DNA from 3 places in the Sporosarcina pasadenensis genome. Region 3 is predicted to be linked to each of the others. Evidence: riboswitches for the same ligand, from Rfam matches in the RefSeq annotation. Region 3 holds a riboswitch; each other region holds the start of a gene.
What was found. A riboswitch is a leader RNA that binds a small molecule or an ion and turns the genes downstream of it on or off. The one in region 3 is predicted to bind preQ1.
Positions count from the first base shown of each region.

Region 1 (12,235 bases), on a different contig from region 3:
ACGGGGCAGGGATTGCTACAGAGCATTTGAGCAGGTTGTTCGACCGGTTTTACCGGGTCGATCATTCCAGGACGCACGAAGTCGAAGGGACGGGGCTCGGGCTTTCCATCGTGGACCAAGTCGTGAAGCTTCATGGAGGTAGGGTGGAAATTGCTAGTGTAGAAGGGGAAGGCACTACATTTACAGTCATACTTCCTAAATTGTAATCTCTTGTTCATGTTCCGTTCATGTTAGCCATTTACTATGAGAGTATAACATGAATAATTAGGAGGAAATGACATGCAAGAGAAATGGAGTTTACGGCTAATTCGTATTTCAGCGATATTCGGGATGATCGGAGCGTTTTTAGGGTCCCATATGGCGGGGGCGGGATCATATGCTTTTCGCCCGATCCATGCTCACATCCTCGTCGTCGGTTGGTTATCGGTTTTCGCTTGGGGAGTCTTCTACAAAATTTATAAAGTCCGCGCGAAAAAGTTGGTTGCCGCACATAGTTGGACGGCAATCATCGGATCAATAGGTTTAACTGCAGGTATGTGGTTCCAATTTATGAAACCATTCGGTGTGAATGAAACGTTCTCGCTCATCTTCTATATCGTCGGTGGCAGTGTTCTGCTCATTAGCTTTGCGCTATTTATTTTGGTGACATTTTTAATAGAGAAAGAGGGAAGACGGTAGTGCAAAAAGGAAAATTAAGAGGTAGACGTCTTTGGTGGTTCTCCATAGGGATTTGGCTGATAATCACAATTTTGTCTTCCGTATTTGCACCGGGCAGTAACGAAAATGTCATAGCCAATAAAGACTTCGGCTTGCCATCTGACTCTCCTTCCATCGTAGCGGGATATGAGTTGGAAAAGCATTTTCCGAATGACGGAGGCATTCTGCTCTTTGGAGTATTCCATAAGGATGGCGAGCTGTCAGATGAAGAAATTCTCAGTTTCGCGCTAGCAATTGAATCTATGAAGGAGGACAAAGCGTTTGATGAAGTGGATGTCATCCCTTTATCCAAATTACAAGCAGAGCAGCGCGCGTCATTTCTTTCGGAAAATAAAAAGACGTTTTTCATTCCGTTAACATTACCAGAAACCCTTGAAGGAAAAGATCTGAACAAATTAGTTCAATCCATTAAAGAATCTGTGGGCGGTAAAATTGACGATGCAATTGAACTGTCTTGGACGGGGCCGGCCGGAATTGCATCAGACGCGGTGGAGCTGTTTAGCCAAGCAGATATTGTCTTGTTGCTGTCAACGGTAGGGCTGATTCTAGTTTTGCTTTTAATCATTTACCGTTCGCCTCTATTGACGTTGATTCCTTTAGTAGGCGCGGGAATCGTTTACGCAGTTGTCGACCGGTTGATCGGCTTTACAACTGCACAAGGGTGGTTCGGCGTTGATAGCCAGGCGCTGTCGATTATGACGATTCTTTTGTTTGCGGTCGTTACGGATTATTCATTGCTTATTTTCTCTCGTTATCGAGAAGAATTAAAAATGCATGAGGATGCAAATGTAGCGATGAGGGAAACAATGCGCCACGTAAAAGAACCGATTTTCTTTAGCGGCAGCACAATCTTGTTGGGTGTTGCGACATTGTTTTTTGCCCTTTATGAGCCGTACCGTAATTTCGCACCAGTATTTGCAATTGCGGCAGGTGCAATGCTTATTGCGGGCTTGACGTTATTGCCTGCATTGTTTGCGGTAATTGGCAGAAAGGCATTCTGGCCGTTAATTCCGAAGTACGGTGAGGAGACAGTCGAAAAGAAAACGATCTGGGGAAAAGTGGCGGCTGTCGTTACGAAAAGGCCGTGGCAATTCATGGTTCCAATCCTATTGCTGCTTGCGTTAGGTGCTTGGAATATGACCAATATGAAAGAGTCATATGATTTAATCGCGTCATTTCCGGAAGACCTTTCATCCAGAGAAGGTTATGAGCGATTAGGAGAGGACTTCTCGAAGGGTAGCTTGGCACCGGGGACATTGCTATTTGTCACTGAAAGTGAGTTTGGCATGGAAGAAATGAGAACAGTGATTGAACGAATTGAAGAATATCCTTCCATAGCCAGTGTGACGACACAAGGCAATCCTATAAGTGAAGATGGGAAAGCAGCAAAATTCTCCATAACATTTGAAGGTAATCCTTATGATGAGGAAGCCTTTGATGCGGTGTTAAAGCTCCGGGAAGACAGCGAGAAGATCTTGAAGTATGCGAACCTGTCAGACACGTCTATGTATATTTCCGGTGAGACGGCGGTCAATGCCGATGTACGGGATATTAATGATCGGGATACGTGGATTGTTATAATCTTAATGACCGTTTTGATAACGATAATGCTAGGCTTACAAACGAGGTCCATTGTTGCGCCGCTTTACATGATCGGGAGCATTTTGCTTTCATTTGCGGCAACACTAGGGTTATCCTACTACTTATTTGAAGTGTTTTTGAATTTAGAAGGAATTAACTACCGCATTCCGCTCTATGCATTTGTCTTCCTTGTTGCATTGGGCGTCGATTATTCCATTATGCTCATTGCAAGGATACGAGAAGAGTTGAAGGCAATGCCTTTTGACGAAGCGGTGCGAAAAGGAGTAGAGCGTACCGGGGGAGTCATCAGTTCTGCAGGGCTGATCTTAGCTGCGACATTCTTAGTGCTTGCGACAATGCCGATTTATGAATTGAAGCTATTCGGGTTCATTATGGCGTTAGGAATCTTGATTGACACGTTCATCGTCCGGCCACTATTGATCCCTGCAGTTCTAGTGTTGCTTGGCAAATGGAGCTTTTGGCCGAAAAAGATTAGATAAATAAAAAGGGACTGTCCAGAAATCGGAGATAATCCAATTTCTGTAACAGTCCCTTTTCGTTTCCCAGCGTCTATGCGTAGCCCTTCAATCTCTCATTTATACACTTACGAGTTCTTTTTCAGGCAATAGTTCGATATCGCCTTTTTCATCTGTTGAACTGCCCAGCAAATCGCAAGGACGTCCGACTTGGTCAATCACGCCATCTTTGATCTTCACGATTCGATCCGCAAGGACGTGAGCATCGTTTTGGTTATGTGTAACGAAGATTGCGGTTATGTTCGCTTTCTTTAAAATCCGGCGAAGGTCTTCACGTATTTTAACTAGGAGTTCGGTGTCTAGATTACTGAAAGGTTCATCCAAAAGAATGAGCTCAGGTTGTGGTGCAATTGCACGTGCAAGTGCTACACGTTGTTGCTGACCACCGCTTAGCTGATGCGGGTACCGTTTTTCATAACCTTCAAGCTCAACGAGTTCCAATACTTCCTTCACACGTTTCAACTTATCATTACGGCTCATTTTAGGGAGTCCGAATAATACGTTATCTTTAACGCTCATATGCGGGAAAAGCGCATAATCTTGAAATACCATACCAATGCCGCGCTTTTCGGGTTGGACGAATGTGTGGGTGTTAAATATTGTTTTGTCGGCTAACGTAAATGAACCGCCTTTCGGCATCTCAAGTCCGGCAATCAGTCGAAGAATCGTGCTTTTCCCACTTCCACTTCGCCCAAGTATAGAGATGATTTCACCTTTGTTTACCGTAAGTGTGAAGTCTTCGACTGCATTGGCAGGTGAATTCGAATAAGAGAAGCTCATATTTTGAATATCGATAAACATATTATTCCGACCCCTCTCTAAGCAGTTTGTTAAAAACGAATATTGCTATTGCACTTACACCGACTATGAGTAAGGAAGCTTGTGATGCTTCCATGATTTTTTCATCACTTGCATATTGGAACGCCTTTGTTGCGAGTGTATCATAGTTGAACGGTCGCAAAATGAGCGTCAATGGGATTTCTTTCAGTATGTCGACAAAGGTAAGGATGAACCCGCTAATAATTGCGCCTTTCATCATCGGAATATCAATTTTGAAAAATGTTCGCATACTGTTTGCACCTAGCATACGCGAGGCATCACGAAAGTCTGTACCGATTTTCGTGTATCCCGATTCTATCGAATTGTACCCGATTGCGAAAAACCGTATGATGTATGCACTAATTAGCATAACTAAACTAACACTTAAGACGAGAGCGGAATCCAATCCTAAAAATTGATATACAGGTGCTAGTTGCCGGTCAATGGCAATAAAAGTCGTGACGACTGCCACAGCGATGACCGCACCTGGTATGGAATAGCCAAGAATCGTTAATTTCGGGACCACTTTTGCAAACTTGTGCTTCGTAATTCGGCTAAAATTCCCAATGATGAGGGAGAACAAAATGATAAGAATTGCAGCTGTTCCTGCAACAATGATTGAATTTTTCGTGTATGTCAGCACTTCCTCCATCGGAACTTTTCCGAATGTGAGAACAACCCAGTCCAATAACTGAAGAACTGGAATTAGAAAGGCGATCGTAAAAATAACTAGCGTATACGCTGTTGCCAATGCTGCCTTTTTTCCAGTCAGTTTGACGAGCGGTAGCGGTCTAAGTTTTGTCGATGAAAAGCTGTATTTCTTCCCGCCGCGGAGAACCCACTCGATTACAAGGATGAAAATGACGATACCCATTAGGCAAGCCGCAAGCTTTATGGACGAATCTAAGTCTCCTAGGCCGAACCACGTCTGGAAGATTGCAGTGCTGAACGTTTGAATGCCAAAATACTTAACTACTCCATAGTCATTTAACACTTCTAATATGACTAGGCTTGCCCCGCCAATGACTGATACACGTGAGATGGGGATTACAACCTTCAGGAAGATTTCCATAGGGCCTTTCCCAAGTGTCCGTGCACTTTCAACGAGAGAGGCAGCTTGATTCGACAAGAAAATTCTCGTAATCATATAAACATATGGATATAAGAAAATCGTATAAATGAAAATGGCACCCGGGACATTCATAATATCGAAATAAGATTGATTCACCGTTACATCAAAATGATTTCGAAGCGTCTTTTGAATGATGCCCGTGTAATTAAGGATGCCATGGTACGTATATGCACCGATGAATGGCGGTATCGATAAAGGTAAGATGAGTGACCATTTCATGAAATTACGAAGTGGAAAGTCATATTGTGCAATAAGCCAAGCAAGGCTTAGACCTATTGCAATGGTGAATATTGCCGTAAAGAATACAAGTGTGAGCGAAGACTTAATATAGTTTACAAGCATGAATTCGCGAATATGCCCCCAATTTTCGCTTGCCGGTGTAAAAACGCCTGTAACAATTGATAAATTAGGAACAAACAGTAAAGTAATAATGAGTATCGCACCGATTGTCCAACCATTCACGTTTACAATTCGCCTATTCATGACCAAACCCATCCTTTGCCTTTTCCGCAATAAACCCCTACCGCAAAAGCAGCAGGGGACAAACTATTATTTCCAACCCACTTCGTTAAAAATCATGATCGCTTTTGCGTTATTTTCTCCTAGAACTGTGAGTGGAATTTCCTGTTCCTTGAACTCACCCCAAGATTTTAAGAGTTCCGCTGGTTCTACGTCTTGGTTTACAGGATATTCGTAGTTTGCTTCTGCAAATGTAAATTGTGCTTCTTCACCAGTTAGGAATTCGAGAAGTTTCAACGCATTGTCCGCGTTTTTCGAACCTTTGACAACCCCAGCGCCGCTAATGTTGACGTGTGTTCCTGTCGTTTCCTGGTTCGGGAAGAAAATACCTAGCTGTTCTGCTACTTTGACTTCTTCCGGGTCTTGAGAGTTCATCATTTGTCCTAAGTAATAAGTGTTCATGATTGCAATGTCACCAATGCCTGCAGCAATGGCCTTCGCTTGGTCACGGTCCCCGCCTTCCGGACTGCGTGCCATATTGTTCACAATGCCTTGTGCCCATTCTTTCGCTTTTTCTTCACCGTCGATTTCGATGAAAGAAGCTAATAGAGACTGGTTATAGACACTTTCGGATGAACGGACGAGAAAACGTCCTTTCCATGCATCGTCAGTGAGCGCTTCATAAGTAGATAATTCTTCGGGCTTCACTTTATCTTTATTATATACGAGAATACGCGCGCGTTTCGTCAAACCTACCCACATATCATCAGAATCACGGAATTTTTCTGGCACTTGTTTCGACAAAATGTCACTTGACACCGGTTGAAGCAATCCTTGCTCTTTGGCACGGTACAGTCTGCCAACATCTGCTGTTAAGAAAAGATCTGCTTTCGTAGCAGTTCCTTCACGTTTGATCCGCTCGATCAACTCATCGGCTTCACCTTTAATTACATTCACCTTGATGCCTGTTTCGTCCTCAAACTTTTTGTACAGCTCATTATCAACGTCATAATGTCTGCTCGTATACAAATTCACTTCGGATTTTTCGTTTTTCTTTTGCTTCTCGTTATCTCCTGCGCCGCTGCTTTGATTCGCACTATTCCCACATGCCGCTAGAACGAGTAGCAAAGAGGCAAGCAGGAGCATTAAAATTTTCTTCATATATTATTTCCTCTCCCAACTTATGTTTATGATTGATAACGATTCTCAATCTCATTCTTAATATAAAGTGTGGGAGCATAAGAGTCAACAAATAATATATGAAATATAATAAAAAGGTCGATTCACAAAAATGAAAATCGACCTTTTTATTTATCCTAATACTTTGCGGTAATGCTCTAAACGCCTCTCTTATTGCCCCACACAAGGGCATGCAATTGTGGCAACACCTTCGCGTCGTTCATGACCGGGGAAGCGACAGCCAAATCAATAAGCCATTCAAACCGTTTCAATAAGTTGGATACGAGATAGGTGTCATCTGTTGTTATCGTATCTTCGTTACCCACTTGTAAATAGAAAGGGACTGACGGGTAACGGAGATGGACTTCTTCCGCAAATTTAAAATCTGTTTCATCAAAAACAACGATTTTCAGACTTGCGTTTGCACCTGTCAGTTTCTCCATGAAATGATCGAGTTTGTTGAAATCGGTTATCATTTTTGAACTCGGTGGTTTTGGAGAAAGTGTGATGTCGTCGATGTTCAACAACCAATCTTGCCAAAACGTAGCTTGCGTTTCGACGGCAACTTTCCAACCTTCTGCATGACAAAGATCGACCAGTTCTCCGATCCCTTTATGCAAGGCGGGATTTCCACCTGAAATCGTCACATGCGAAAAGGACTGCCCACCGATTGCCTTCAGTTCATCAATAATGTCTTGCGGGCGCTTCGAAACGCTTTTGCCTGTTCCGTCCCATGTAAAACTGGAATCGCACCATGCACAAGAATAATCGCAACCTGCTGTCCGGACAAACATCGTCTTTTGTCCGATGACCATTCCTTCACCTTGAATTGTAGGACCAAACACTTCCATTACAGGAATTTTCATAATAATTCCTCCCGTGACGGGCGATAAACAACATAGCTAGTTGGCGTTTCCCGAACAATCACTTGGAGGCAAGCAGGCCGATTGTCTTTTGTACGGAGAACGTCCTGAATGGACTTCCAAATTTGTTCGGCCAATCGTTCAGTCGTCGGAAAGGTATGTTGGAATTCAGGGTGCTCATTCAATACGGAATGATCATATTTTTTATGAACAAGATCTTTCAGTTGCTTAAAATCTATTAAAAAACCGAGCGGATCTAGTTCGTTTCCTCCGATGGTGACATTAATAAAATAAGTATGCCCATGCATCACTTGGCATTTTCCAGCTTCTTCATGGGGAATGAAATGAGCAGCCGAAAAATGCATGTCTTTATTTAATTCGAATCGATAGTCATGTTGAACTTGTGGATAATATTGCTGCATCATTTACCTGCACCTGCATTCTTCCGGGCTTGATATGCCGCAAGCCCTTCATTGCGCAGCGCACACGCAGGGCATTCTCCGCATCCTGTACTTGGAACGCCGTTGTAGCAAGTGAGTGTTTTCTCCTGCACAAAATCAAGTGCGCCCAGTTCATCGGCCAGCTCCCACACTTCGGACTTATCAAGCCACATTAACGGCGTATGGATGACAAAGTTTCCATCCATGGCTAAATTCAACGTCACATTTAATGATTTAATAAAATTGTCGCGGCAATCAGGATAACCGCTAAAATCCGTTTCACTCACACCGGTGATCAAGTGCCGTGCGCCAATCGCATCCGCGTAAACCGCCGCGAAAGATAGAAACAGGTGATTTCGTCCAGGTACGAACGTTGACGGCAATTCGCCATCCACTTCCGTCACTTCGATGTCATCCCGTGTGAGCGCATTGGCTGATAGCTGATTGATCAAATTCATGTCCAGCACTTTGAACGATACACCAAGTTCTTCTGCAATGTTTCGAGCGCATTCAATTTCATCCGAATGCCGTTGTCCGTAGTCGAACGTGACCGTTGCGACTTCCCGAAAGTTTTTCAATGCCCAAAACAGGCATGTCGTACTGTCTTGACCGCCACTAAAGACGACCACCGCTTTTACATTTTTCATTGTACATATCTCCTTAGTTTTTTAGAGAGGGAGTTTGCGAACCTCTTTTTGGAACCTTGTTCATAATACCATAGGTGGGCCGGGGAGGGGGTTGGGACCAATCGGATACAAACAGAAATAGGCTGATGTAAGTCCGGTTTAATACCGTCTTCACATCAGCCAAATTCTTCTTTACTGAAACACCAAATTTAGTTTTCCATTTTCCAATGCTAGGCTCGCATCGAACTTGTTTCCGTTATTCGCGGTAAATCCTTTGATCGTATTCGTTTTTCCTTTCGTGCATAGGAGTTTAACTTGTGCGGGTGTAAGCTTCTTCTTCAGGAACATGCCTGGAAAAGTCTGTTTACATCCATTTTTATAATTGCTGCAACCATAAAACTCTTTGCGGGCTAAAATCATGCCTGTCTTACACACTGGGCATGGGGCAACTTCTGTTGCTTGATAAGAGCCGCGCGATTTCGATTGCCGCGGCGGAACTTTCGTCGCATCGATTGGCTTAGCCTCCAGCTGCTTCGGCACGTCGTCCAATAGCTTCGCAATGAACTTTGAAACATTATCGAGGAAATGCTGTCCGCTTCCTTCGCCATTGCCGATTTTCTGCAAATATGTTTCCCACTTCGCTGTCATGGAAGGACTGGCAAGCAGATTCCCTTCAATCGCCTGGCAAAGCACACGGCCTTTCTCAGTAATCGACACAATGTTTTTAGACACGGTTATATACCCATGCTTTTTAATCGTTTCGATAATGCCGCTTCGGGTCGCTTCCGTCCCAAGTCCCTCAATTTCTTTCAAAATATCCGTTTCCTCTTTGTCCTCGACAAGCTTCCCGCATGTTTTCATCATCGCAATGAGTTGACCTTCCGTGTAAGGTTTCGGAGGCTGTGTTTTGCCTTCCTTGATGCCAATATCGGATTGGACGGTCTCTTGCATACGAAGTGGCGGCAAAGCGGGGTCGTCCTTTTCATCCTTTGATCGTTGGAATAAAGCCTTCCACCCTAAATCCCTTTCTGTCTTGCCCGTAGTGAAAAACGGAAGGCCGTTCACATCCGTCGTCACTTTCGTCTCCGTATATAAATAATCTGTATGGAACATGGAGAGCGTCGTGCGGACGACTTCTTCGTATAGATTCCGCTCGAGCGGCGACATTCTGCCAAGAACTGCTTGTGTCGGCACTTTCTTCGTCGGAATGATGGCGTAGTGCTCCTGCACCTTCGAACTGTCGACATACCGTTTCTTTGGAGAAAACGAAGCGACAGGGAAGGGATGACCGATCAGCTGTTGGTAATCGCCGACTTGGTCCTTCAAGTACGCAAATTCATTCGGCGTAATATGACGCGCGTCCGTTCGTGGATAGGTGACAAGCTTCTTCTCATACAAGCCTTGCATCGTCTTCAGCACGTTCGCCGGGCTCATCTTCCAACGCCGGTTGGCTGTCGCCTGCAACGTTGACAGTGAATGCAGCTGAGGTGGCGGCGTTCGCTTATCGGTATGGGTGACAGAGGTGATCACGCCAGGCGAATTCGGTTGGATTCCATGTTTCGCAAGAAGTTCCTGAATGATCTCCCGTTTCGGCTCCTTCGCTTTCGCCTTTCCTTTGTAAGTACCGTGTTCCGCTTTAAACGTCGCTTCCACTTCGAAAAACGGTTCCGATATGAAGGTTTCAATCTCACGCTGCCGTTGATAGATCAAGTAGACCGTGGGAGACTGCACACGTCCAATCGGAAACACTTCCTGGACCCCTTTCGCTTTCAATAAAAGTGTATACAAGCGGGAGGCGTTCATACCGACGAGCCAGTCGCTGATCTGCCGGGCTTTCGCCTCTTCATAGAGCTGCAAATCCTTGCGGTTATCGCGCAAATTCGCAAACCCCTTCCGCACTTCATCGACTTCAAGTGAATTGATCCAAAGTCGCTTGATCGTCTGATTCCGGGCACCGGTTTGATAATAAATGCTATAGAAGATATTCGAGCCTTCCCGGTCGACGTCGCATGCATTAATGACCGTATCCGTCCCGCGAATGAGCTTCTTCACGATCTGAAACTGCTTGAACTTACCCTTCGCCACTTGAAACTCGTATCGATCAGGCAAGATTGGAAGACTTCCGAGCGACCAACGTTTCCAAGCGGGATTGTATGCATGGGGTTCCTTCAATTCCACGAGATGGCCGACACCCCATGTGATATAGGCACCTTCGGGAAAGATCGGGCATGGGTTAATCTCTAAGTACCCCTCATGTTTCCGCACGGAAAAAGCGTCTGCATACGCTTTCGCTTGGGAAGGTTTTTCAGCTAGGATGACAGGTTTCATGAGGACACCTCCTTGAGTAAAAGAAACGCTTGTTCTTCTCATTATGTAGGAAAATAGGATGGAATACAACTGCTTGGAAGAGTGGTTGTTTACTTAATTGGTATTTGAAAAGTATAGTCCGAAGAAGGATAGCTTGTCGGCACCTGCTGGTGGAGATTAGAGAAGGTTGTATAAAGCTTCGTTAAATTATTTGATGGAAGGCAATTATGGTTCTTGAATCTCGCATAGCTTTGCGTTAATATGCAAGAAATAGTTCGACGGAGCTTCCTGGGGGATGTTCACGACATTCTTGCGGTATAAATTAGATGAGCAAGGTAAGCAACTCATCAAGATAGACAAATGGTTCCCTTCATCCAAGACGTGTTCGGCCTGTGGTCATGTAATTGCTGTCTTACATCTTTCCGAAAGGACTTTTGATTGCGATTGCGGCTTCGTTATGAGCCGGGATTGGTATGCCGCTATCAACATCAAGAATGAGGGACGGCTGATGCTGGACTTGTCCTGATGAAACGGAATTCTTGGAACAAGAGGGTTAGCTCGGTCAGTTTTCGTTGGCTAGTAAAAGCAGCGATTAGTCGAGAAGCCTCTACTTCAAACGCAAAGCGTTAAGTGGTGGGTAGTTCACGCAATCTTAGACGGTTCCTGAGACATGAAAAAAACATGTACTTTTTCACTGGTCCCGAACCGCCCTCCGTTGTTAAGTAAATAAAAATATAGCTATAAGAGTCAATATAACAATAAATGGGATTGCTAAAACATAAACCCATAGTAAACTAGAAAAACTTTTTTCACTCTTGTAATCTTTATTCATAGAATTAGCGACGGATATGGTCAAAATTAGTCCGATAGCCAAAGTAATGAATACGAAAATGGTTGAAACTATAAGAGCTACCTTCATGCCTTACTCCTTTTTTTATAAATATTTTTTATATTCTATACACTATAATTTTATAATAAATATATAACATTTTCAAGGACCATCCAATTAAGGATTATTTAAACCAACCACTTTTTAAGAAAATTGAACAGTTACTAAAAATATCTATAAGCGCTCCATTCATCTGTTTGAAAGTATTGGAACTTTTTGATTTGGATTTTGTTAAATCTACTTATATAAATACTCGTACTATTAAAAAAATAAAGAATGAGGTTTGGAGCAACTTTCTAGAAATGGTTGAGCAATCGTACAAATTAAATGACAATAGTTTAAAAAATTAATAAGAATAAAAGAAACTTGAAAATGTAAATAAATCCAGGTGTTAAATCTGATTATGTGCATTTTTTATTTACGTGCAAGTGGAAGAATAGCGAGATATCTATGTAGTATCTTAATAAGGATAAGATTGTTTATTATGTATATATGATTTTATGAAGATAAGTGAAAGTCACATGCATTGATGACCGTATCCGTCCCGCGAATGAGCTTCTTCACGATTTGAAACTGCTTGAACTTTCTCTTCGCAACTTGAAACTCGTATCGGTCGGGGAGGATAGGCAGACTGCCTAGCGACCATCGTTTCCAAGCGGGATTGTAAGCATGAGGTTCCTTCAATTC
Region 1 is NZ_JBFEGM010000013.1:61,021-73,255, reverse strand. It holds gene AB1K89_RS15725 (sensor histidine kinase) at 1-206, shown strand, start outside; gene AB1K89_RS15720 (hypothetical protein) at 280-678, shown strand; gene AB1K89_RS15715 (MMPL family transporter) at 678-2,798, shown strand; gene AB1K89_RS15710 (ABC transporter ATP-binding protein) at 2,895-3,635, opposite strand; gene AB1K89_RS15705 (ABC transporter permease) at 3,637-5,268, opposite strand; gene AB1K89_RS15700 (Fe(3+) ABC transporter substrate-binding protein) at 5,335-6,405, opposite strand; gene queE (7-carboxy-7-deazaguanine synthase QueE) at 6,582-7,289, opposite strand; gene queD (6-carboxytetrahydropterin synthase QueD) at 7,286-7,711, opposite strand; gene queC (7-cyano-7-deazaguanine synthase QueC) at 7,708-8,373, opposite strand; PreQ1 riboswitch class I at 8,381-8,424, opposite strand; gene AB1K89_RS15680 (type IA DNA topoisomerase) at 8,545-10,680, opposite strand; partial or broken gene AB1K89_RS15675 (zinc ribbon domain-containing protein) at 10,949-11,185, shown strand; partial or broken gene AB1K89_RS15670 (type IA DNA topoisomerase) at 12,065-12,235, opposite strand, start outside.
Region 1: another riboswitch for preQ1. It lies ahead of queC (7-cyano-7-deazaguanine synthase QueC); the one in region 3 lies ahead of queF (preQ(1) synthase).

Region 2 (6,575 bases), on a different contig from region 3:
CGGGAAGGACTTCGTGACCGAGCGGCTTCAAGGGATTTGGCGAACGGCGTCGGAATACCTGTAAGAGGTTATGAGGATAAGAAAGTGTATGTATGGATTGAGGCGGTGACGGGCTATTATTCCGCGAGCCAGGAATGGGCTGCTTTGAACCGTGTCGATTTCGAGGAGTATTGGAATGAAGATACGATTTCCTATTACGTGCACGGCAAAGACAATATCCCTTTCCATACGATCATTTGGCCCGCCATCCTTAAGGGGATCGGCAAGGAAGACGCATTGCCGACTCATGTCATTTCCAATGAATATTTGACATTGGAAAAGCGAAAATTGTCGACGAGCCAAAACTGGGCGGTTTGGGTGCCGGATATTTTGGAACGCTATCATCCGGATTCAGTGCGTTATTTTTTAACGGCGAACGCTCCGGAAAGCAGGGACGCCGATTTCTCATGGCGCGAGTTCATTTATAGCCATAACTCAGAGCTGTTAGGCGCTTACGGGAATTTCGTTAACCGGACGTTGAAGTTTGTCGAGAAATCGTATGATGGGGTTGTGCCGGATGCCGAGGTTAATGGGGATATTAAAAAGACTGTTGTGGACCTTTACCGTATTGTCGGCGACAAAATCGAAAACGGCCATTCCAAAGAAGCAATCGAAACGATTTTTGATTTTATCCGCCGGGCTAATAAATACTTTGATGACGAAAAGCCTTGGATTCAGATTAGAGAGGATGAAGCAGCGTGTGGGCGGACAATGGCGACGTGTGTCTACGTCATTGCAAATTTGGCGCAGCTCCTCTCCCCTTTCCTGCCGTTTTCGAGTGAGGACGTGGGGAGGATGTTAGGAGTGAGGAAATTTGAATGGAGAGAAGTTCAATTTAGCGGTAGAGCTTTGGTTGACGTCAAACCGCTGTTCGAACGGATTGATGTCGGGCAGATTGACGTGGAATTGGAACGGTTGAAGGAGCAATCTGTTAAGGTGAAATAAATTATGGCCTTCTCTTGTGAGAGGGCTTTTTCTTTTGAAAGTGGAGGGAAATTGTAGTGAGTCGGTGATAAATTTATTTCCACTTGTACACTAGGGAAAATTACCTTCCAACAGCGGGAAAACACCCAATAAATGGTCGAACGGTGATAAAGTCGTGTTGAGCGGTGATAAACTCACTCTAAGCGGTGATAAACCCCTACCGAGCGGTGATAACAATGGTGTGAGCGGTGGTAAACTCTCCTCTTCCAAATAAATGGTGCAATCTCTCCCTTCATTTGAGACAATAAACAAACAAAAGAAAAGGATGGGAGGGGGAATGACTATGAAAGAACGTTATTTCTGGGTGGCAATCGGTCTTATTTCAATTAGTTGGCTTGCGAATTCATTGTACGCCTACTCAAAACAGTTGAAAGAACCTATTTTTCTCGATCATTATATTGAAGCGGTAATTGGCCATCATAGCAATGTCACTTTTTATTACTTGGCAAATAAAAATGATCAATCCTACATCAATTACATAGTACTAGGGGATGTCGAAGGACTGCCGCAGCGTGACTTTATCTATCCTGAGGCCAGCCCTCACGCAGTGGACACTTATAAACATCAAGAGCTCAGAAGTATAACAGTAGAATTAAGACAATTAAATGATTCAGACGAGGATCGTTCTTTCAATGAGATGCAAGTATACTATTCAGACGGTAAGGCATCTACCGTATCCATCGGCGAAGTCATCATCCACCCTTCAGAATCTATTGCTTCGGACGATCCGATTCCACTCAAGCTATCATCAGGCGGGGGAAGTAATGATGGCAAGAGTTCACACACATTTTGGGCAACCGAACCGCTTTCCATCCAAAAGATTTCAATCCCATTCCGCAACGCCTTAGGAGACGAGCTCCGTCTATCCATTACAGGTAGTCATATTCAAAAAGATAAAACATTGGATGGCATTGAGCTTCCCATCCATTTAGCTGAAGCGGAACATGTCACGGTGGCAATGCAATTGGATCAAACCGCTGCCTCAATCCCCTCTTCTTTCCCTATCCATCTATCGGGAACGACAGCGGCAGGCGAGCCATTCACGAGCAACGGTGGTTACAATTGGCAGCACCCTTATTTAAAACAAGCGGATGTCAACAGGATTATACAGGAAAAGACGGGGAGGAATTCGGGTGAATAAAGCATTGCGGCAAATCTTCTGGGGGTATGTATTCATCTTTTTCCGACTCCATGTCGGCATCGATCTATTAGCAGATCCAATCGGCTATATCCTAATTTTTTCAGGATGTTCCAAAATTGTTGAGGCGTATCCAGTAGCGAAAAAAGCGAAGTTTGTCGCATTGGTCGGCGCTTTCGTTTCATTGCCTTCCGTCTTCGTGAATCTTTCGGAGATACCTCTTACATTTGGCTGGTCGACTTACTCCGGTTTTCTATTAGTCCTCAAAATGGTTATGGGTTATTACTTGTTCATTGTGTTAAAAGATGTGGTGAAAGCTTTTGGGGACCGAGCGTTGCAAAAAAGAACGGAAAACACGTTCAAATTTTACGTAGCGATCCATCTTTTCGCCTTGGCAATACAATCCTTTTTCATGAATGTACATGGAGGCGGATGGGTCGCTCTTGCATTAATTTCATTAATCGGCGTGCTCGTGATGGACATTCTGTTTTTATTGCTCGTCGGAGCCACACGGCGAGTCAGCCCCGAACAACTACGGGTGAATACGCTCATTTGAGCCTTATTTGCGGCATAGATTAGGAACTATAGGGGGTTATCATTTGTTCAAAAACGAATCAAACCAAGTTCGTGCAGGATGGCTAATTTTTTTGGCGTTCGTTGCGATGTTCATCGCCCAGCAAATTTTCGCCTTGCCCGGCGCAGTCTTGTTGGCATTCATTGATTTCCCGTTTCAAGACGGAAATTACGATATGGATATTATGGCCGCATTCGACAGGCATCCATGGATTTTCCTTTTGACGCAAGGCGGCGGGACAGTTGGCGGAATGCTCGCGACGGTTTTGTTATGGCGTTTTGTGAATAAAGGGACATTGAAAGAGCTTGGATTCAGGGGTCCGTTGAAAGATTTAGGTTTCGGCCTCCTGCTTGGAGCGGTGTCAATTGCAATCATTTTCTTTATTCTATTGGCTACCGGAAATATAACGTTACTTAATTCACTCACTAAACCCGAGTTTTCTCTGTTCTCAATATCATTTCTCGTCATGTTCATCTTTGTCGGCTTTTCTGAGGAGATTTTTTTCCGAGGGTATGTCATGTCGACGATGGAAAGTCGCGGAAATCCGAAGTGGCTTATTTATGTCGTATCAGCTGTCGTGTTCAGTTTGGCGCACGGCATGAATCCGAACGTCAGCGTGTTAGGACTGATCAACATTGCATTGGTCGGGATTTTATTCGCCTATATGTTTGACGCAACGAAAAGCTTATGGCTGCCGATCGGCTATCACATCACGTGGAATTACTTTCAAGGAAATGTCTTCGGATTTGCGGTGAGCGGAATGACTCCGCATGGAATGTATGCTGTCTCGGCGGAGAACGGGAATGCATGGCTGACGGGCGGAGCGTTCGGGTTGGAAGGCGGCTTACTAGCGACGCTCCTTATTATTCTCGGGTATTTCGCGACGAGGATGTATGTGAAGATGAAGGCGGAGTAAGACGATTATGCGCGTTTGCAGCAATTTATGCGTAATTGGAGAAGTTTTTGCGTACTTTTATTGATTTATGAGCTGATTTAGCGTTTTATGCGCTTTTGCGGCGGTTTATGCGGAAGTGGGATGTTTTATGCGTAAATACGGCAATTTATGCGGAATTTGATAGGTTTATGCGTTTGTAAGGCTGCCTATTGAACGGCAGCCTTTCCTGTTCTACCACTTAGCGTCAAAACGAGGATTCCGCCTAAGAGAAGCGCGATTCCTGCCCATGAAATCACATCCAACCTTTCTCCGACGACGAGCACGCTTAAAATCGCAGCAGTCAGCGGTTCGGCGAGCGAGAGTGTCACCGCGGATGACGAGGGGATATGCCGTAAGCCGGTGGAAAATAGGACGTATGCCACACTCGTCGTCGCGATGCCGAGATAGATCATTGTCGAGATGCCAGGAACAGTAAGCAGCCCTTCCGTTTCGAAGATGAATAGAAATGGCATTAGCATAATTGCGCTCACTGAGAAAATGACAGCGACGGATGGGATCGCCTCCGCTTTCTCCAACACCTCTTTGCTGAAAAACGTATAAAAGGCAAATAATAGTCCGGCACATAAAGATAACAAGACGCCGATTGGATTGACGACGAGCCCCTCTTTATTCGAAAACAATAATACGCAGCCGACAATGGCGAGGGATGTTGCAGTTACCCATATTTTTGTCGGGCGCTTCTTTAAGATCAACCATTCAATAATCCCTGAAAACATCGGTGCACTACCGATCGCAACTACGGTTCCGATGGCGATGCCCGTCAACCGGATTGACGTGAAAAAGCAATATTGGAAGATTGCCATCGCCAGCGCCGAAAGAAGCGTCGCTTTCCATGGCCAGTTCCGAAAGTCAATTTTTCGAAGGGCAAGCATGAGTATGAGCAAAGTGAAACCACCGACCGCAAGCCTTGAGGCTCCGACCGCCAATGGGTGCACCGTTTGCGGCATGAATGTTTGCGCGGTGCCCGTCGTTCCCCAAAGCACCGCTCCTAATAAGACAACTATAAATGCAATTCGCTGTGACAAAGAAATCCCCTCCCCCGATATTATGAATATATCATGATATCGAAGAAGGGTGTATGAATTCTCTCAATTATTCGGTTGTTGATTCGATTACATTTTTAAGTTTTGCCAAAAGTCCATTCCAGCCCTCAGACATACGCGGTCGAACGACGTCATGCGATTCACCGAACTCTGTCTGCTTACCTTCTTCCCAGCCAGCATGGATGAACATCAACTCGGTTTGACCATCGATTTCCTTCAATTGAAAATGAACATGCCAATCCTTCCCCCAGTTGAATGACAAACGGTTCGGCGGTTGAACTTGCGTCACTTTACATGGAGATTCTCCCCAGGGGCCCGCTTGCAAGGTGAACTCCTTCCCTTCGACCGGTTCCAGATCGTTCGGCATGAACCAAGCACTGATTCCTTCCGCTGTTGACACATACGGCCAAACCGTTTCAATAGTCGCCCCAATGAGTATCGTTTTCCTAATTTCATTCGCAGACATATGGTATCCTCCTGTACTGTTGCAATGTTTCCTTCAGTTTATCATACAAGCCTTAATTTCACTTGAAATTAATGGCTATTGAACGGCCAATAGCTCTATGCTACACTAATAGGCAGGCTTTTTTGCCGCGTGGTTCGTAACCATCCCACGAAAAAAAACTAAGGAGAAATGAATATGAAAGTAAAAACGATGGCAACGAGCGGAATCATCGCTGCGTTGTATGTTGCTGTGACGTTTTTGATTGCCCCGTTCGGGTTCACAAACATTCAGTTTCGCTTGTCAGAGATGTTCAATCATCTCGTTGTGTTCAATAAAAAATATATCGTCGGCGTCGTATTAGGTGTTTTTGTCGCCAATCTGCTTTTTTCGGAGTTAGGTCCGATTGATCTCGTATTTGGAGTTGGACAATCCATCCTCGCTTTATCAATTACAATCCTATCCGCAAAATTCATCAAAGGGATATACCGACGGATGTTTTTCAATACACTTGTATTTACGTTCACGATGTTCATTATTGCATGGGAATTGAACATTGTAATGGAGTGGCCTTTCTTACTGACTTGGCTATTCGTCGCTGTTGGCGAATTCGTCGTCATGGCAATCGGCATTCCTGTTATGGCTGCATTGGATAAACGACTTAATTTCAGCAAACTCATATAGGATTAAAAAACAGAGAGTGGCATTAAAAGCGCCGCTCTCTGTTTTCTTTTACTCATACATAAGTGTTGCCGTACTGTGTTTTTAATAGCCAAGAGTGAAAAAAGTATTCCCCGACAGCGAGAATAGCTCCTGCCAAAAATGCTTCTCCCATAGCTTCCGAATATCCAAGCAAATTCAAGCCACCCCATAAAACGATAAACGATAACGCCAAGTCTCCAATCGTCGCGGTCATATTGCCCACTCTTGGGAGGATCATCAAATCTCCCAGATAGGAAATTAACAGTAAAGCGATACCTAAAATAGTCGAGTGCCAAAAAGAAACGCCATTAAAAACCGTTAACACAATCCATAGAACCGGAAAAATCAATATTGCTTTAATCAGAAGCGACCTTCCGTGGTTCACGTTTGTTTCCTCATTCATCATAATTGCCTCCATTCTCTTCTTTTAACATTGCCCAAGTACGATCAAAATATGAGGAGGCTCATCGATGCATTATAATGTATAAATAACGGAAGGAGGTTTTTTTGATGTATATGACGATTGAAGAAACAGCAGAATATTTAGGTATGCCTGCCGAGCAAGTCCGAAAGTATGTATGGGAAGGACGCATCCGCGCCGTCCATGACGGCGAACAGTTTTTCATCAACCAAAATCAATTTAGTAATTATTTCACACAACTCGAAACGTTGAAAAGGCAGATTGAGGACTACTTGAA
Region 2 is NZ_JBFEGM010000009.1:136,393-142,967, forward strand. It holds gene metG (methionine--tRNA ligase) at 1-984, shown strand, start outside; gene AB1K89_RS13505 (hypothetical protein) at 1,307-2,164, shown strand; gene AB1K89_RS13510 (hypothetical protein) at 2,157-2,717, shown strand; gene AB1K89_RS13515 (CPBP family intramembrane glutamic endopeptidase) at 2,761-3,651, shown strand; gene AB1K89_RS13520 (DMT family transporter) at 3,837-4,715, opposite strand; gene AB1K89_RS13525 (SRPBCC family protein) at 4,783-5,199, opposite strand; PreQ1 riboswitch class I at 5,323-5,367, shown strand; gene AB1K89_RS13530 (QueT transporter family protein) at 5,374-5,859, shown strand; gene AB1K89_RS13535 (DUF2512 family protein) at 5,912-6,280, opposite strand; gene AB1K89_RS13540 (excisionase family DNA-binding protein) at 6,388-6,575, shown strand, end outside.
Region 2: another riboswitch for preQ1. It lies ahead of AB1K89_RS13530 (QueT transporter family protein); the one in region 3 lies ahead of queF (preQ(1) synthase).

Region 3 (12,235 bases):
CGTCACAGTTTCCCCTTTGCGCGTAACAATTGTCACACGTTGAGCAAGCATGACTTGGGACCACCATCCGCCAACCGGTTGGAAGGATATGAAACCTTTGTCGTCAATTTTTGTCACCATAAAGCCGACTTCATCCAAATGGCCCGCCACCATCACTTTCGGTCCATTTGCATCGCCGCTTTTCTTGGCAATCAAAGATCCGAGTCCATCGTATTCAATTTCATCAGCAAATGGCTCGATATATTTCTTCATGACTTCGCGAGGTTCACGTTCATTGCCGGGAATTCCCTTCGCGTCCGTCAACTCTTTTAACATGATTAACGTATCATCCGGTTTCGACATTTATTTCGCCCTCCTAAATAAAAAACTACAAATTCAGTATAGATGAAAAATGGCAACATTGGAAGTGCTTTCACAATTAGAGCATTTCTTTTCGAAGCTGAGCTGCACTCTTCGGAGAGAGCATTCCCGGAGCGATGTCAAACACGGTTTTTGCTCCTGTGTCCCCTTTTTCATTTAACCTATATGCCGCCCGCGCATAGGCGACCAGGACGCTCGATGTGAATTCGGGATTGCTGTCCAAAGTCAATGAGAATTCCACCACTTGATTGTTCGCATCTCCGGTTTTACCACTACGGATGACAAAACCGCCGTGCGGCATCGCGCTATGTTCTTCCTTCAATTGCTGTTCAGTAATGAAATGGACTGTCGTATCATAATCTGCAAAATAATCGGGCATTGTAACGATGGAACGTTCCACTTCGGCTTCGACTGCGCCTTCTTCAAGTACAACAAAACATTCACGCGTATGCTTATCACGTGTTGTCAGCTCCGGCTGTGATCCGTTGCGCACCTTTTCGACAGCGGATTCTACAGGAATCGTATATTGAACCGCTCCTTTTACACCCTCTATTCTCCTCACTGCATCTGAATGCCCTTGGCTTAATCCTTTTCCCCAGAACGTATACGTCGCGCCCTCGGGCAGAATTGATTCCCCATATAGTCGATTGATGGAAAATAGGCCCGGGTCCCAACCGACGGATATGATCGCCGTTTTTCCGTTCGGTCTAGCCGATTCGTCAACGGCTTCAAAATACTCAGGAATCTTAGCATGCGTATCAAAGCTATCGACTATATTGAACAGTTTCGAAACTGCGGGTCCTTGTTCAGGAAGGTCATCTTTCGAACCTCCGCATAATATCATTACATCAATATCATCCACATAGTTTTCAATTTCATTCAAGCGCAATACCGGCACTTCACTTTTTACTTTCAAATCGTTCGGCTCTCTTCGGGTAAAGACTCCTGCAAGCACCATATCATCATTTTGAGCGATCGCGGACTCCACCCCTTTGCCCAAATTTCCGTATCCAACTATTCCAATTCTGATTTTCGAAACCATCATGACCAACCCTCTCTGTAAAAGTATTCTCTCATTTTATCGTTCCGCTAATCATTTTGCTAATTTTTCTTTTTGTTCACAAGCTGTCCTTTTGCCTATTCCTACATACATGGTAAAGTAGAATATGATTCAACTTAATTGAAATGAGGATTCCACATGCGTGCTTTCGTTTATATAATCGTCTTTTTTTCCTTCTTTGATTTATTTTCACAACTGCCTATCATGAGTCCTTTTGCCCTATCTTTAGGTGCATCTTCCTTCATGACAGGATTGGCTGTCGGTATGTATTCATTTTCTAACACAATTGGGAACGTTATTTCCGGATTCATGACGGACCGTAGAGGCCCATTCGTCATTTTACTTGTCGGCCTGTTTGCTTCAGGTATTTCCCTCCTTTTCTATGCGTTCGCTTCGGGTCCTGTTTCCCTACTTGGAATCCGCTTCGTCCATGGTTTCATGGAAGGGCTAATCGTCCCTGCTGCATTTACATTCCTCGCCAACCGCGCCGAGGAATCAAAGAGGGGCCGTAGTGTAGCCATTTCAGGTGCCTTTGTTGGGATGGCAGCAATCATCGGACCTGCCTACAGCGGAATTGTCGCTTCAAAGACGGGAGCCCCTTTCATTATGACTACGAACGGCATCATCATGTTCATCCTGGCAATTGCTGCCTTCTTCATATTGCGCTCAGTTTCATTCGTGAAAAGGGAAAAGATAGAAGGAGCGAAGCATTTCAGGATTCGCTATTTGTTCAAGCACCCTGGCATGATCCGTGCATTTGCAGGCGCCTTTTTCCTTATGTTTTCCCAAGGCGTACTCGCATTAGTCCTTCCGTTAAAGGTCGAGGCTCTTGGATTTGACACGAAATCGACAGGGTTGCTTCTCAGCACGTTCGGCATCGTCGCTATCTTAATTTTCCTATTGCCCATCAACCGGATTTTCGATAAAGTGCGGCCGATGATTACGTTGGCTTTCGGTATTTCGATGATGGGGATGAGTATGTTGTTTTTAAGTCAAGTTACAGAGATGCAGCTCTTGTATTTGGCAATGGCATTGTACGGAATAGGTTTTGCATTTCTATTCCCTTCCATCAACTCCTTGCTCATCGACTCATCCTCCCCGGAGTTCCGCGGGAAGGCTTACGGCTATTTCTATGCCTTCTTTTCCATCGGGGTCGTCGCAGGCTCCAGTCTTATCGGCTATTTGGACCTGACATTTAAAGGCGGGTTCATGCTGACAGGTATCGTTCTATTGAGCGTCGCTGCTTATACGATCATGGGAATGAGAAGAAGTCTACTATTGACAGAAGAACCATGATAGTTTAAAGTCTTAAACGAAATGAATAACCCTGTTCGGGAGAGGTTCATAGCGACCCTCTATAAAAAACTATGGATGACGGATTTACGCCATGTCCATTTATGAGACATGGCTTTTCTTTTTCCTGTTCTCTATGGCCCCTCCCTTACAACAATTATTATGGGAGGTTTTTTTAATTGGCTGGAAGAGATGAAAATACGTTAACGGATTTAACATTGCTTGGAAATCAAAATACAAAATACAATTATGAATACGACCCAACCATTTTGGAAGCAGTCGATAATTTGCACACAGAACGGGATTTCTTCGTCAAATTCAACTGTCCCGAATTCACATCCCTTTGTCCGATGACAGGACAGCCGGATTTCGCAACGATGTATATCAGTTTCATCCCGGATAAGAAATTAGTGGAAAGCAAATCATTGAAATTATATTTGTTCAGCTTCCGAAATCACGGTGATTTTCATGAGGACTGCGTCAACATCATCATGAATGATTTGATAAAGCTGATCGATCCCCGCTATATCGAAGTATGGGGCAAATTCACTCCGCGCGGCGGACTTTCCATCGACCCTTATTGCAATTACGGGAAGCCTGGAACAAAATACGAGAAAATGGCGGAACATCGTTTGTTGAACCACGACATGTATCCCGAAAAGATCGATAACCGTTGAGGAGGAAACAACTGAGATGCGCTATTATTTAAGCGGCATTTTTGTCGGGTTGTTAATTTTATCGAATATCATAGCAGTCAAGCTGATGAGTATCGGTGACTGGATTGTCATTCCGGCAGCCGCCATCATCTATGTATGCACGTATCCAATTTTGGACGTTTTGACCGAAGCCTATGGAAAGGAAGCTGCGAGGAAGACGGTCCAGACTGGGTTCATCGCGCAGCTTTTCTCGATCGGCTTCATTTGGATCGCCATCCATTTGCCTGCAGCCCCTTTTTATGAGCATCAGGAAGCATTTGAAACGATTTTCACAGCCGGCTTCCGTGTGACGATTGCAAGCTTGGCAGCGTATCTCATTAGCCAGAACTTGGATGTCACCATTTTCGATAAGCTGAAAAGAAAACACGGCAATCAAAAGTTGTGGGTCCGGAATAACGTGTCTACGATGGCTAGTCAACTCGTCGATACGACGATTTTCATTACAATTGCTTTTGCAGGCACGATGCCTGTCGGCGCTTTATTGGCCATGATTGCAAGCCAATACGTTTTTAAATTCATTATCGCCGTTTTGGATACGCCAGTCGTATATTTGCTAGTCGCTATATGCAGGAAGAAGGAACCTGAAATTACGAGCCAAGCGATTTCATTGCAAAACTGATATCAAAAAAGCCGGTTCATGATCGAAGCGAACATCGAACCGGCTTTTCCTATTGAGCTCAACTAGTTTGGGCGGAAAATGATTTGATTTCTTCCATAAATGCTTCTCCGTACCTTTCCAACTTCGCTGCCCCAACACCGTTCACTTCCAAAAACGCCTCTTCTGTAATAGGCATTTTAGCTGCCATGTCACGCAACGTCTTATCCGAGAAGACGACGAATGGCGGAACGCCCGCCTCTTGGGCAAGCTTCATTCGAAGAGCCCTCAGCTGGTTGAATAAAGGATCGTCTTTTGCAATCTGCTTCGTTTCGACGGTCCCTTTCCTGTACACTTTTATTTTTCCCGTCAATACGTCCTTGCCTTGTTCAGTGACATATATGATCGGAAACTGACCGTTTTCCACCCCAAGGTAGTTTTCGGAAATGATAAACTCGATGAAATCGGAAACGTCTTTCGTATTCCGTTCTTTCATCAGACCGTACGTCGTCAATTTCTCGAACCCGAACTCCAATACTTTTTTATTTCTAGAGCCTGTGAGGACTTGGGCAATCATTGTCTTACCAAAGCGCTGACCCATGCGGATGACACAGGACAGAACCTTCTGCACATCAACCGTAACTTCAAAACTTTCACGAGTATCTGTACAGTTTGCGCAACGGCCGCATTCTTGTACATCCTTCTCTCCGAAATAAGAAATGATGAATTTCTGTAGGCATGACTCTGTATGGCAGTAGTCGATCATCGACTGCAGCTTCTCAAGCTCTGCTGGAATCCGATGCTGATCTTGCGATTGGTCAATGAGGAATCGTTGTGTAATGACGTCCTGTGAGGAAAATAACAGGGTACATTCACTGTCTAACCCATCCCTACCCGCACGGCCTGCTTCCTGATAATAGCTTTCCATATTTTTCGGCATTTGGTAATGAATGACGTATCTAATATTACTTTTATCGATGCCCATCCCGAATGCATTCGTCGCCACCATGACAGTTGCCTCATCCATGAGGAACCGGTCCTGCTCCCCTTGCCGAACAACATCCGAAAGTCCCGCATGGTATTTCGCGGCAGCAACTCCACTTCGTTCAAGCGTTGCATGAATCTGGTCGACCGCTTTTCGTGTGGCGGCGTAAATAATTCCCGCTTCCCCTTCATTTTTTTTAACATAATCTTTGACGAACTTGTCCCTATCCTGTCCTTTAATGACTGAAAAGGTGAGATTGCTCCTCTCAAAGCCCGTCATTACTGTATGGTCGCTTTCAATATGCAATTGGTCGCATATATCATCCCGGACGGCAGGTGTTGCGGTTGCTGTCAATGCCAATACGACCGGTTTCCTATCAAATGAAGATATGACTTTATTCAACATCCGGTAACTCGGTCTAAAATCATGTCCCCATTGAGAAATACAGTGCGCCTCATCAATCGCGATCATCGGGATATCCATTTTGCTTATTTGCTGAATGAAGGAAGGGGATTCGAAGCGTTCCGGGGCTACGTAGAGCAGGCGGTACATTCCCTCCATTGCATTTTCAACCGTTCCGAAGTATTCCTCTGTCGACAAAGTGCTATTGATGTATGCTGCCGGTATGCCAATTTGATGTAGAGCATCCACTTGGTCCTTCATCAAGGAAATCAACGGAGATACGACTAAGACCGTTCCTTCCATAACCAATGCAGGAACTTGATAGCAAATGGATTTTCCGCCACCAGTCGGCATGACGCAGAGCGTATCTTTTCCGTCAAGCACATTTCGTATGGCTTGTTCCTGACCTGTACGGAATGAAGGAAAGCCAAAATAGGAAGATAATACGGAAGTTATTTTTTCGATCGGAATCACCTCTTTATAATCAATCAAAGAAAAAAGCACCTCGTTTCGGCGCTTTTCCCATCTTTCTTACTCCAGTAGCATCCGTTCTTCATCGCGGCTATGTATATCATTGACAACTAATAGTGTAAAAACCGTCGGATGAGATATTCCGTTTTACGAAATTCAATGACCAATTCTGTCTTGCTGGCAATGCCGGTCCAGACCTGACATGCCACTCATCCTTTTAAAATGATGCTTTCTTATAGAATAGCAGACATTTGGACAAGTCACCAATTGAAATACATTTACATATATCGTAACTGGATTTCCGCTTCAGGCGGACGCTTTCCGTGGGCGTCGACTCAGCCTCCTCACTGTGCTTCGCTTCGTTGCGGGGTCTTCAGCTGACGCTTTTCCCACTGGAGTCGCCGCCTTCCGCTACAATCCGGAAAGTCATAACATAGATAAAAAGAAAAATAAGCCCTACTCACCTCACAAGGGAGTACGACTTCAAAAAACACATAACTATTTATGCCAAAATGTATGCCACTACTTTTGAAAAGTCTGTCATACCAACGTTTGTATAGATAGTACGGAGACGAGAGGATTTGAACCCCCGCGGCGCGTGAACGCCCTAGCTGATTTCGAGTCAGCCCCCTTCAGCCTCTTGGGTACGTCTCCATTTTAGACAATTTAAATTATACTCGCCTAAAACGGAGATGTAAAGTTCATCATTGAGAAAATTACATTGTTCCCCCTCGGTCGTTTACACCTTTGCGATTCGGACATTGCTGATCATCGCCAAGCCAAGAAAGACCATGAAGATGACGAAAAACGGAGGGCCGATGTAAGGGCTCAAGAAATAAGACAGTGTTAACAATACGCCGGCCGCAGTGATCGGTACTCCGTAAAATGATCCATCAAACTCCTTGACGTTATAACGTGCAAGACGGATTGCCCCTGCGGCGATATAAAAAATAGTCGCGGCTATACCGACCCATAGCATGGAAGATAAATCGGTCATATAAATTAGAAGTGCCGGAGCTACTCCGAATGACACAATGTCGCTTAGCGAATCCAATTCCTTTCCAAACAGCGACTCGGATTGAAAGTGTCGTGCGACCAAACCGTCGAATCGGTCGAATAGGGCGGCAAGGAAAATGAAGACTAGACTCATATGACCAAGATCCCTTGCAATGAGAATAATTGCGATGATTCCGAAACTTAAGTTTGTAATTGTGATTGCATTCGCCAATTGGCCCTTTATTTTCGTATAATCTAAGTATCTGGATAAAAACATGACAATCCCTCCAGTTTTATATTCTTTCCAACTAGGTAACTATTTCAAAGCAAAGGAGACTGAAATAATGAAAAAGATGTTATTCAACCGTTTTGTCGAACTGAACGGGCATCCCGTATCTGCTGCCATATTAAAAACGATTGCAAGCTCACGTCTAAGCCGTAAGCTCATCAAACCGTTCTCAAGGACATATCGTATTAACGAGGGGGAAGCCGAATTCCCGATTGAACATTATGATAGCCTTCAATCTTATTTTACGCGCAATCTGAAAAAGGGTTCACGGCCAATCGACATGCGCGCCAATACGCTGATTTCCCCGGTCGATGGCGTCGTCACAGATTTCGGGACAATTGATATGAATCAGACGTTAATAATCAAGGACCATCTTTATAGTATAAAGCAGATATTGGGAGAAGAAAAGAGAGCAATTCCATTTAAAGGTGGATTCTTTTATGTTTTCTATCTCTCACCAAGCCATTATCACCATTTTCACTACCCCTATGACGGCGAGTTATTTTCCAGATACGCGCTCGGGACTACTTCTTTTCCGGTTAACGATCTTGGCTTGCGTTTGGGCAAACAGCCTTTTGCCACAAACTACCGGATCATTTCCGAACTTTCGACAGCCCATGGCCGGATGACGATGATCAAAGTAGGTGCATTGAATGTCAACAGCATTCATATAATGGACTCCTCCACAGTTTGCAAGAAAGGTGAAGAGTTCGGCTACTTCTCGTTTGGGTCGACTGTCATTTTGTTTATGGAGAATGACGGTTCATTCCGTCCGACGGTTCCGGTGGGTTCCGAAGTGAAGTTGGGACAATCCGTTGGAGAATGGGTGCTGCCCCAATAATTAAGCCTTCGTTGCTATTCTATGTACTAAATATTAATTCAAAACCTTTGATATTTTCAGTTGAATTTAATTAAAATTATACTATATCAATTATTTATCGATAATGATTATAATTAACTGTAGATTTCACAAAATCTATATGCTATATTGAATTAGAAGATAGTAGACTATTAATTCAAGGAGGCATTATCAATGACAATCAATGATAATCATTCTCAAAAGAAACTGACAACAGCTGCTGGGGCACCGGTAGTGGACAACCAAAACTCAATGACTGCAGGTCCTAGAGGGCCAGTCCTTTTACAGGACGTATGGTTAATTGAAAAACTTGCGCATTTCGACCGGGAAGTGATTCCTGAACGCCGCATGCATGCTAAAGGATCAGGTGCTTATGGAACTTTCACAGTGACGAATGATATTACACAATATACGAGAGCGAAAATTTTTTCCGAAGTCGGCAAAAAAACAGAAATGTTCGCTCGCTTTTCGACTGTAGCCGGAGAACGTGGCGCAGCAGACGCCGAACGCGATATTCGCGGTTTCGCGCTGAAATTTTACACGGAAGAAGGCAACTGGGATCTTGTCGGTAATAACACTCCTGTATTCTTCTTCAGAGATCCACTTCAATTCCCTGACTTGAATCATGCCGTCAAAAGAGACCCGCGCACAAATATGAGAAGCGCGACTAACAATTGGGATTTTTGGACCTCCCTGCCTGAAGCACTGCACCAAATTACAATTGTTATGAGTGAACGGGGAATTCCAAAGACATATCGTCATATGCATGGCTTCGGAAGCCATACGTATAGCATGATCAATGCGAATAATGAACGTGTTTGGGTCAAGTTCCATTTCCGCTCTCAACAAGGGATTGAGAATTTGACGGACGAGCAGGCAACTGAATTGATCGGCTCTGACCGGGAAACACATCAACGTGATCTATTGGAAAGCATCGACAATGGCAACTTCCCGAAATGGAAGATGTACATTCAAGTAATGACGGAGGAACAGGCACTTAATATGCCTTATAACCCGTTCGATTTGACGAAGGTTTGGTATAAGGCCGACTTCCCTCTCATTGAAGTCGGAGAGTTCGAATTAAACCGCAATCCGGAAAACTACTTCGCAGAAGTGGAACAAGCGGCTTTCACACCAGCAGCGATTGTGCCCGGCATCGGTTTCTCCCCTGATAAAATGTTGCAAGCGAGACTGTTTTCTTACGGTGATGCCCAGCGCTACCGTCTCGGGGTCAATCACCATCAAATTCCGGTCAATGCACCAAAATGCCCGTTTCATAGTTTCCACCGGGATGGTGCGATGCGGGTCGACGGCAACTATGGCAGCAGGACTTCTTACGAACCGAACAGCTTCGGAGAATGGAAGGAACAGCCTGATTTCAAAGAACCGCCACTTAAAATCTATGATGATGCAGCGCACTGGGATTTTCGGGAGGATGACGACGATTATTTCACACAACCGGGCAAGCTGTTCAATTTAATGAACGATGAACAAAAACAAGCGTTATTCGGCAATACTGCCCGCAATCTTGGCGATGCGCCGAATGAAATCAAATATCGGCACATCCGCCACTGCTACCAAGCAGATTCTGCTTATGGCGAAGGCGTCGCAGCTGCACTAGGCATCTCCATAGACGATGTATTGGTTAAACAAGAAGTTGCTAGTAACTAAGAAACAAAAAAACGCCAACGAAAGAATTTTTCTTTCGTTGGCATTTTTCTTGCCAGAAATTGATATTCATATATGACCGAAAAATCTTTCTATCGCCCTTTTGAATAAATTACCCTTCCCCTCCATATCCTAACGACAAATGCCAATTATGTCAGGAGTGATACATATGGAGACGGCCAAGGCGCTTCCTAGTTCTAATGACCGGTTATTGAATACATGTTTCCTTCTATTTTGCTTATGCATGATCGATGCGATTTTCACAGATTTCGGCATTCGCTATGGTCATATCCAAGAAGCGAACCCCTTCGTACGTTCACTTTACGATGTGAACGTCATTGCATTTTATTTAATGAAAGCGAGTCTTCCAATTTTGCTGTTCTTCCTCATGCATTTTACGAAGCCATCACAATTGGTCAAGAACTTACTCGCTGTTACCCTTATTATTTACACACTAGTGATTTTCATCCATATTTCATGGATTATCATCGTGTCTGTATTCATTTAGTCGATGGGCTAGCGGCATTAAAGATATTTGCAACAATCAATCCGGTAATAAGCGCGATGACGCTCATTACAAATGGCGTCCCGCTTTCTGGGACTCCTGGGTAGATGACGAATACGGAACCAATGATCAAGCCGATTATGATGGCGAACATGGCATGAGTGAATTTACTCAATAAATAGTGGATTATCCTGCTGCTAACGATGAAGCCGACAATGACCCCTGCCCCGATGACGATAATGATCGGTAGATTCAATGTAGAAAGTGCATTGATAGCCGTCGCATAAACACCTAATAAAAGCAAAATGAATGAACCGCTCACGCCCGGTAATAGCATAGCCATGCTGCCTGCCCATCCTGCTAAGAACAATCCTATTGTGTTTTGCATCGTCAAGGATGTGATAATCCCCGTTTCAGCCGGTTTGATAAAGGCTGTTGAAGCCAACGCAGCACCGACTGCAAGCAACAAAAGAAAATGCCCGATTTTAAAATTCTTTCTGACACCAGCCTGCCTTGAAATGAAAGGCACGACTCCGATAATCAATCCTAAAAAGAAAAATTGGGTCGGTTGGGGGTAATCTTTCAATAAGAAGTCAATGACCCTGCTGAAGAGCAATAACGTCAAGCCAATCCCTATGCCAAGCGGCAATAAAAAGCCGATATGCTTTTTCCATTCACGACTGAAAAAGCCGCTGATTGCAAGTAATAATCGATCATATATGCCTAGAATGAACGCAATCGTTCCTCCGCTCACACCAGGAATCAAGTCGCTGATTCCCATTAGGAATCCACGATAAATGTTCTTCCATTCCATACATCTGTTCCTCCAATTTCTTTTCAATGATAGTAGTATACCATTTACCGTTTGCTGTGAGCCATATTAAGTCCATTCCAATGTTTTTATATAGTCCGAAAACAGTAATCAATGACACCTATACCATCAAAAAAAGCAAAGGATAGATTACTCAACGAATCCTTCCTTTGCTCCTATTATTGACTTTGCTCTTCTTTCAAGGCTTTCATTCTATCGTAATAGTCGTCGACTTTCTTATTGATTCTCTCAACTTCATTGTTTATGAGCTGCCTCTTTTCTTCCTCGAGCTCATTGACCAAGCGGCTATACTGCTCTTTTTGTTTGTCAATCAATTTTTTCAATTCATCTCTGACAGCAGCATCAATAAAGCCTTCTTCTTCCAACAGTTTAGCCGCTGCAGTAAATCGTTCATTCTCGACTCGTATAGCTCTAATTAACTTACTGCCATAATCAGATACGGTACGCAAAGCCATCGCTTGAGGCCATCCTACCGGCTTCTTGTAGACTAACGTCGCTAAATCTATATCTGAGGGAAGCCAGAGCTTCGAAATGCCAGCAGTCATTTCATCCAATGAATCCGCGGCCAAATAAGTCCCATTGCCGGCTTCCGCTACTGCTTTCAACTGACTTTCAGCATCCTTATCGACTTGAAAACCGATGACGTTCACATGATGATCGGCCGCTAAAGCAGCAAAGGCTTTTGCTTCAGCGACAGGATCACCGCCGCAAGTTTCCGCCCCATCGCTTACAATATAAACCGTAATATCTTCCGAAGTCTTTTCATGATCGAGGCGCGCTTGTTTTATTGCTTCTGCCAGTGGAGTCCAACCACTTGCCTTGACGTCCTCTACCGACTCATTAAATTTTTTCTCATCATACTCACCTAATGGATACACTTCGTCAATTGTTCCACATGACAATTGTTTATCGGATTTGTTTTGGGTGCCAGCGTGTCCATATACATATAATGACACTTCACTATTTTGTCCGATTGTCGATGCAAAGCTTTTTACAGCACTTTTTGCAATGTCCATTTTTAATCGTCCATCTGCTTGAAGAAGCATGCTGGAACTTGCATCCAATAAGATTAAAGCTTTTGTAGGAGGAGACTGGGCAACTCCTACTTCTGTCAGCTCATATGGCTCAGGAAGAATAGGCTCTGCGAATGAAGGATGAAAAACGGCTAACGGACCGGCATATTCATTATATATAGGGCTTCCGA
Region 3 is NZ_JBFEGM010000004.1:118,560-130,794, forward strand. It holds gene AB1K89_RS07495 (M42 family metallopeptidase) at 1-342, opposite strand, end outside; gene AB1K89_RS07500 (diaminopimelate dehydrogenase) at 419-1,402, opposite strand; gene AB1K89_RS07505 (MFS transporter) at 1,559-2,716, shown strand; PreQ1 riboswitch class I at 2,752-2,795, shown strand; gene queF (preQ(1) synthase) at 2,893-3,390, shown strand; gene AB1K89_RS07515 (queuosine precursor transporter) at 3,407-4,048, shown strand; gene recQ (DNA helicase RecQ) at 4,107-5,903, opposite strand; tRNA gene AB1K89_RS07525 (tRNA-Ser) at 6,449-6,536, opposite strand; gene pssA (CDP-diacylglycerol--serine O-phosphatidyltransferase) at 6,622-7,155, opposite strand; gene asd (archaetidylserine decarboxylase) at 7,223-8,008, shown strand; gene AB1K89_RS07540 (catalase) at 8,201-9,697, shown strand; gene AB1K89_RS07545 (DUF5658 family protein) at 9,864-10,202, shown strand; gene AB1K89_RS07550 (DUF368 domain-containing protein) at 10,195-11,013, opposite strand; gene AB1K89_RS07555 (VWA domain-containing protein) at 11,190-12,235, opposite strand, start outside.